DNA from 3 places in the Chromohalobacter sp. genome. Region 1 is predicted to be linked to each of the others. Evidence: predicted binding sites of a transcription regulator. Region 1 holds the regulator's gene; each other region holds the start of a gene.
What was found. Region 1 encodes sigma-54, which starts transcription at its own class of promoters, with help from an activator protein. Its sites were predicted from a motif close to TGGCACNNNNNTTGCTNT; they were not measured.
Positions count from the first base shown of each region.

Region 2: the regulator sigma-54 is predicted to act here: its motif matches at 1,016-1,033, upstream of ABGX75_RS01545 (amino acid ABC transporter substrate-binding protein).
Region 3: the regulator sigma-54 is predicted to act here: its motif matches at 1,315-1,332, upstream of glnA (glutamate--ammonia ligase).

Region 1 is NZ_JBDOOX010000012.1:113,270-115,537, forward strand. It holds gene ptsN (PTS IIA-like nitrogen regulatory protein PtsN) at 1-142, opposite strand, end outside; gene raiA (ribosome-associated translation inhibitor RaiA) at 150-458, opposite strand; gene ABGX75_RS10335 (RNA polymerase factor sigma-54) at 595-2,028, opposite strand; gene lptB (LPS export ABC transporter ATP-binding protein) at 2,153-2,268, opposite strand, start outside.
Region 2 is NZ_JBDOOX010000003.1:126,893-129,160, forward strand. It holds gene ABGX75_RS01545 (amino acid ABC transporter substrate-binding protein) at 1-962, opposite strand, end outside; gene speE (polyamine aminopropyltransferase) at 1,088-1,951, opposite strand; gene ABGX75_RS01555 (hypothetical protein) at 2,050-2,268, opposite strand, start outside.
Region 3 is NZ_JBDOOX010000003.1:13,329-15,596, reverse strand. It holds gene ABGX75_RS01060 (glycosyltransferase) at 17-982, opposite strand; gene glnA (glutamate--ammonia ligase) at 1,440-2,268, shown strand, end outside.

The DNA of each region.
Region 1 (2,268 bases):
GACGGCCGAAGACCTCCTGGCTGTCGAGGCTAGGCGTATTCTGGGCGATGAAGGTGCTGAAGAATTCCAGCACACGCTTCTTGCTCCCCCCGGCAACGCCGAAGAGGGCGCGCTCGGGGGGCAGGATGCTTTCCAGTGTCATGGCGGATTCAACGGGCACCGGCGCCCTGGGCGCGTGCCTGCATCTTTTCTTTGTGTTTGACGAGCTGGCGGTCGAGCTTGTCGGTGAGGGCGTCGATGGCAGCGTACATGTCGTCGCTCTGCACATCGGCGTGCAGGTCGGCGCCTGCGGCATGAAGCGTGCATGCGGCCAAGTGACGTTCCTTTTCGATGGATAACGTGACTTGAACGGTGGTGATGTTGTCGTAATGCCGTTCCAGACGTGCGAGCTTTTCATTGACGTAGTCGCGCAGGGCATCGGTCAATTCGATGTGATGACCGGTGATATTGACTTGCATGGCACGCTCCTATTCCATCGGTTGGCACTTTGATTGTAACCCTTTTTAGGGCAATGCATAGCCCCGGGCGATGCCTGGGTGTCGACGACCGCGGCGAGTCTACGCAGCGGCGTCGACGGGTGCAAACGTTGGGCGCTCAGGCCAGGCGCTTGCGTTCGCTGGAGGAGGGGATGCCCATCGCTTCACGATACTTGGCCACCGTGCGGCGTGCGACCTGAATGCCGTCCTGTGCCAGCAGGTCGACGAGCTTGCTGTCGGACAACGGCTTGCGTGGCGGCTCTTCGCCGATCAGCTTCTTCAGCCGGGCGCGTATCGCGGTGCTGGAATGGGCGTCGCCTTCGCCGTGGCCGCCGCCCACATGGCTGGAGAAGAAGTATTTCAGCTCGAACACGCCACGTGGGGTATGAATGAATTTCTGCGTCGTGACACGTGAAATGGTCGATTCGTGCATGTCCACCGCGCCGGCGATATCGGCGAGGATCAACGGTTTCATCGCTTCTTCGCCATGCTCGAGGAAGTCGAGCTGACGGGCCATGATTTCGCGGCCCACGCGCAACAGGGTGTCGTTACGGCTGGACAGGCTCTTGAGCAGCCACTTGGCTTCCTGCAGGTGCTGCTTGAGGAAGGTGTTGTCGTCACTCTTGTCGGCCCGCTTGATCAGAGCGGCGTAATCCGGCTGGATGCGGACGCGCGGCAAGGCGTCGGGATTGAGCTCGATGCGCCATTCCTGACGAACGCGGCGGGCGATGAGGTCGGGGATGACGTAATCGTTGTCGCTGTCCTCGAAGGCCAGACCGGGGCGCGGGTCGAGCGTGCGGATGAGGGCGATGATATGGTCGAGTTCCGCCTCTTCGAGACGCAGGCGCCGTTTGAGCAGCTTGCGGTCGTTGCCGGCGAGCGCGTCGAGGAATTGACGCACCAGGCGCTTGGCCTGGGGAAGCAGCGGCATGTCCTCGGGCAGGGCGCCCAGCTGCAGCAGGAGACATTCGCGCAGATCGCGAGCGGCGACGCCCGTGGGGTCGAATTGCTGCACGCGCATCATGACCTGCTCGACGTCACCGATCTTGAGGCCGGCCAACCCCTGACCGCGCAGCCCATCGAGAAGCTCCTCGAGCGACACGGTAAGGTAGCCATCGGCGCCCACGGCATCGATCAGACTCTCGGCGATCGCATGTTCGCGTGGCGTCATGTCGGTCATGGCCAGTTGCCAGCCCAGATGATCGTGAAGGCTGGTGTGCGCCGTGTTGCGTTCGATGTCGGGGCCTTCCTCGCTGCCCCCGCTGCCGTTCAATGAGCCGAGCCCGGCGTCCTGGTAGGTATCGCTCCAGTCGCTGTCCAGCGGCAGGTCTTCCGGAATCTCGCTGCTCCAGTCGTCGTCCTGCGTCTCGCTGACTTCGCGCTCGTCGAAGTGTTCCTCGAGTTCCAGCATGGGGTTGGCGTCCAGCGCCTGCTGGATCTCCTGACGCAAATCCAGCGTCGAGAGCTGCAAGAGCTGGATCGCTTGCTGCAACTGAGGCGTCATCGTCAGCTGGGTGCCGACGCGAAGCTGAAGCGTAGGTTTCATGGACATGGAGAGTCGGTCGTCGCTTCCTGAAACGGTGCCCGTACGTTATCCCGCAGCGACGTGAGTTGCAAGAATGGAAGCAACAACCATGCCATTTATATGAGCCAAGCGTGATACCAGTGGCTTGCGTTCACAGGCGGAACTCGTGGCCGAGATAGACGTCGCGCACTTTCTGGTTGGCGAGGATGGCGTCGGCATGCCCTTCGGCAATGATTTGCCCATCGCCGACGATGTAGGCGTTGTCGC
Region 2 (2,268 bases), on a different contig from region 1:
TTCAGCGGCGAGTCTTCGCCCACGGTGGTCGCGAACACTTCGCCGTAGTTGCCGACGTTCTTGATGATGTTGTACGCCCAGTCGTTGGGCAGACCGAGTTGCTCGCCATAGTTGCCATCCTTGCCCAGCAGGCGTGCTACCCCGGGGTTGGGCGGGTTATCGCGCATTTCGTCGACGTTGTCGCTGTTAACGCCCATTTCCTCGGCGTTGACCATGGCGAAGATGGTCCACTGCACGATATCCAGCCATTGGTCGTCCCCCTGGCGCACCACCGGCCCCAGCGGTTCCTTGGAAATCAGCGTCTCGAGGATCTCGACGCTATCCGGTTCGGGCAATTGCAGGCGCAACGCGCTCAGCTGAGAAGTATCGGAGGTCAGCACGTCACAGCGCCCGTGAGCGAACCCCTGAGCGGTCTGGTCGGGCGTGTCGAACGTGACGGTCTTGATCTCGATATCGCGGGAGGGAAAGTAATCGGCCAGGTTCAGCTCGTGCGTGGTGCCGGACTGAATGCAGATGGAAGCGCCGTTGAGGCCTTCCAGGCTCTCGATATTCAGATCCTTGCTCACCATGAAACCTTGACCGTCGTAGAAGGTGGTCGCGGTGAAGTTCAGACCGAGAGAGTTGTCACGCGTCGCCGTCCAGGTCGTGTTGCGTGACAGCACGTCGATTTCGCCGGACTGCAGCGCGGTGAAGCGCTCCTTCGCGGTCAACGGGGTAAAGACGACGTTATCGGGATCGCCGAAGATCGCGGAGGCGATGCCCCGGCAGGTTTCCACATCGAGCCCTTGCCAGTTGCCGTCGGCATCCGGTGCCGAGAACCCGGCCAGACCTACGTTGACCCCGCAATTGAGGTTGCCACGCTCCTTGACGTCGTCGAGGGTCGCCGCCTGGGAGGCAGTCGCGAAACCACTGAGTAGCAGGGCAGCCGGAACGGCAACAATGAACTTGTTCTTATAAAGCATGCAGAAGCTCCTTGCGTTTATTGTGGTGGCTTATACGAGAGCCACGCATCACATTAGCAAAGAGCTTGCCATCCCAGCCAATATACCTAAGTCACGTGTCATTAACGCCTTTCACACGTTTCGCATCACGCCGATAGTGCACGACGCATGAACGGCGGCAGCGCCAATGCACCACGATGGGTCTCGACGCTGTAGTACTCGAGCGGGAATTCCACCGCGGCGGCATCCCGTTCGCGAAAGCGCGTCACGTCACTGCCCTTGCCGGCCAGAGTCGCGCTCCACCATCCGGAGGGGTAGACCGGCTGCGGGAACGGCAGCGTGGCGACGCTATCGAAGCCCGCGCGTTGCATGTCGGCGCGCAATTCGCGAATGATCGAGCCGGTGTGATACAGCGGCGACTCGCTTTGCTGCACCAGCACGCCGCCGTCGGCGAGCAGCCGGTGGCAACGCGTCAGGAAGTCGACCTCGAACAGTCCTTCCGCCGGCCCCACCGGATCGGTCGAGTCGATGATCATGACGTCGACGCTGCCTTCCGGCGCGCTCTCGACCCATTTGACACCGTCCTCGAACTTGAGCGTGGCGCGCGGGTCGTCGTTGGAAGCCGTCAACTCCGGGAAATAACGCTGCGAGGCGCGCGTGACTTCTTCATCGATATCGATCTGCACGACCTGCTCGACGCCGGGGTGCTTGAGCACCTCGCGCAGCGTCCCGCAATCGCCGCCGCCGATGATCACCACACGCTTGGGCGCGGCATGCGCGAACAGCGCCGGATGCGCCATCATCTCGTGATAGAGAAAATTGTCGCGCGTGCTGAGCATCACGCAGCCGTCGAGCACCATCAGATTGCCGTAGGTCTCGGTCGCGTAGACCTCCAGGTGCTGATAGGGACTCTGCACCTCGTGCAGCTTGTCCTTGATCATGAGGGAAAAAGCACTGCCATGGCTGTCGAACACTTCGGTGAACCAGCCCTGATCGAGACGCTCGGTCATGGGAATCCTCGTCATCGCCCTAGTGAAAGCCCTCGAGGGGCCGGAGTCGCGGCGTTCACGGCCTGCCGCGAACGCACCGGAAAACCGCGCAACATAGCCTATCCGTGCGCAACAAGAAAGCGCCGCGGCAACAGCCAGCGGCAGGCTGCCACGGCGGCGAGCGCGCCCAGCGCATTGGCCAGCGCATCGGCGCCGTCGGCACCGCTGCGCCCCGGCACGCCCAGCTGCAAGCCTTCGACGAGAAGACCGTAACCGATGGCCAGGCCCAGCGCCGTCACCGCGCGCAGACCGCCCAGGCGCAGCAGCGCCGCCAACCC
Region 3 (2,268 bases), on a different contig from region 1:
GTGGTGATTTAGCCAGTCACACCGGGTCGCGCCGCAGGCGTCGCCGGCAGGGCGGGCTCAGCAATGCCGCTCCGGTGGCGGTCAGTTGCAGGGCATGCAGACACCAGCGCCAGAGTGCCAGGCGACACGCCCTGGACCGGGGCGGCATGCCGTCGCGCCAGGTCATGACGGTGGCCGGCCAGGCGCTGATGACGAGACTGGCCACGCCGGGCGTCGGCGCCGGGGGAATCCACAGCAAGAGTGCCAGTGGCACGCTGCCCCATTGCACCAGCGTGCCACCCAGCCGGGGTATCACGAAGCGTGGGTGGCGCGCGGCGCTGGCGGTATACAGATAGCGGGCCTGGTGGCGACGTTGCCGGCGCCACCAGGGGCCGAGCCGGCGAGGGGCGCCGTGGTCGATCAGCGAGGGCGAGGTCTGCCAGCGCAGGCGTGCATGGCAACGCCACAGGCGCACCAGGATGTCCAGGTCGGCGCAGGTCTCCAGGCGTGGGTCGTGGCCGCCAAGGCGTTCATACCACTCTCGGGTGATGGCCAGTTGTCCGGTGGGCCACTCCCAGGGGTGGTCGCCGAAGCCGCGCCGGATGCGTGTGGCATACCAGTCCGCCAGCGCCGGAACGAGCGGGTCGGCCGGCGCCTGCGCGAAGACGAGGGCATCGGCGCTTTGCTTGCGAAACGCCTCCGCCAGACGGTCCAGCCAGTCGTCGGGCACTTCCAGTGCCGCATCCAGGAAGATCAGCACCTCGCCATTGAGGTGGGTCGCGCCATGATGGCGCAGTGCGCCCTGTCCATGTTGGGGCAGTAGCGCGAAACGAATGTCGCGCTGCTCCAGCAGCAGCTGGGTGCGCGTATCAAGGGTGCGCAACTGGACCAGCGTTTCGGTATGTCCGCGAAAGCCGGATATGCTGCGTGCCAGGGCGCTCAGGCAGCGTTCCAGGTGCTCGGGGGCATGGCTGGCGTCGATCAGCAGGCTGTAGGTACGCATCGCTCGAGTATGCCTTGGGTGCAAGCCCGTGGAAGAAATCGGGAATCTGGTTCAAGCCTGCGGGGCGGCGGGGCGCCTGGCAATCACCGTCGTGGCTGGTTTTTCTAGCTTGGCATGACTGAAAATCGGCGCCTGATGGCATGAGGTCACCGATTGCACACAAATGGTGCATTGGGCAGCAAGGCTGCACCTTCATGATGCTCATGTGGTGCCCGTGCACTTTTATGTGGCGGGGCGGGCGCTATCCTGGTGCCGAGCCATGCACAACGCCGGTCGATTTTTTATCGCTTGATCATGCGCTTAGCGTTTTTGCCCCGAAATGCATCAATGGTTGGCACAGCTTCTGCATTGCAAAACGTAAACGCATACCCGTGGGCAGTCGTCGGCGGGCATGCTACAAACGACGCTGAACACGCAAGCAAACGACCCGAGCCGTGGGCTCATAGTGGAGGAAATCATGTCTGAGAAGACCCTCGCCCTGATCGAAGAACACGATATCAAGTGGGTGGATCTGCGCTTTACCGATACCAAGGGCAAGGAGCAGCACGTCACGATTCCGGCCGGCGCCGTCGATGATGAGTTCTTCGAGAACGGTCAGATGTTCGATGGCTCCTCCATTTCCGGCTGGAAGGGCATCAACGAGTCCGACATGATCCTGCGCCCGGAAGACGGCAGCGGCTACCTCGACCCGTTCACCGAAGATGCCACGCTGGTGCTGCGCTGCGACATCATCGAGCCGGCCACCATGCAGGGGTACGAACGTGACCCGCGCTCCATCGCCAAGCGTGCCGAGGCGTACCTGAAGTCCACCGGTCTGGGCGATACCGCCTTCTTCGGCCCGGAACCTGAGTTCTTCATTTTCGACGAAGTGCACTGGAATGCCGACATCCAGGGCGCGATGTACAAGATCACGTCCGAGGAAGGCGCCTGGGCGACCGATTCCACCACCGTGGAAGGCGGCAACCTGGGGCACCGTCCGCGCGTCAAGGGGGGCTACTTCCCGGTTCCGCCGGTGGACAGCTTCCACGACATCCGCAGCGCGATGTGCAACACCCTGGAAGCCATCGGCCAGTCGGTCGAGGTGCATCACCACGAAGTCGCCAACGCCGGCCAGAACGAAATCGGTGTCAAGTTCAACACGCTGGTGAAGAAGGCCGACGAAGTTCAGGAAATGAAGTACGTGATCCACAACGTGGCTCACGCCTACGGCAAGACCGCGACCTTCATGCCCAAGCCGCTGGTCGGTGACAACGGGTCCGGCATGCACGTGCACCAGTCCTTCTGGA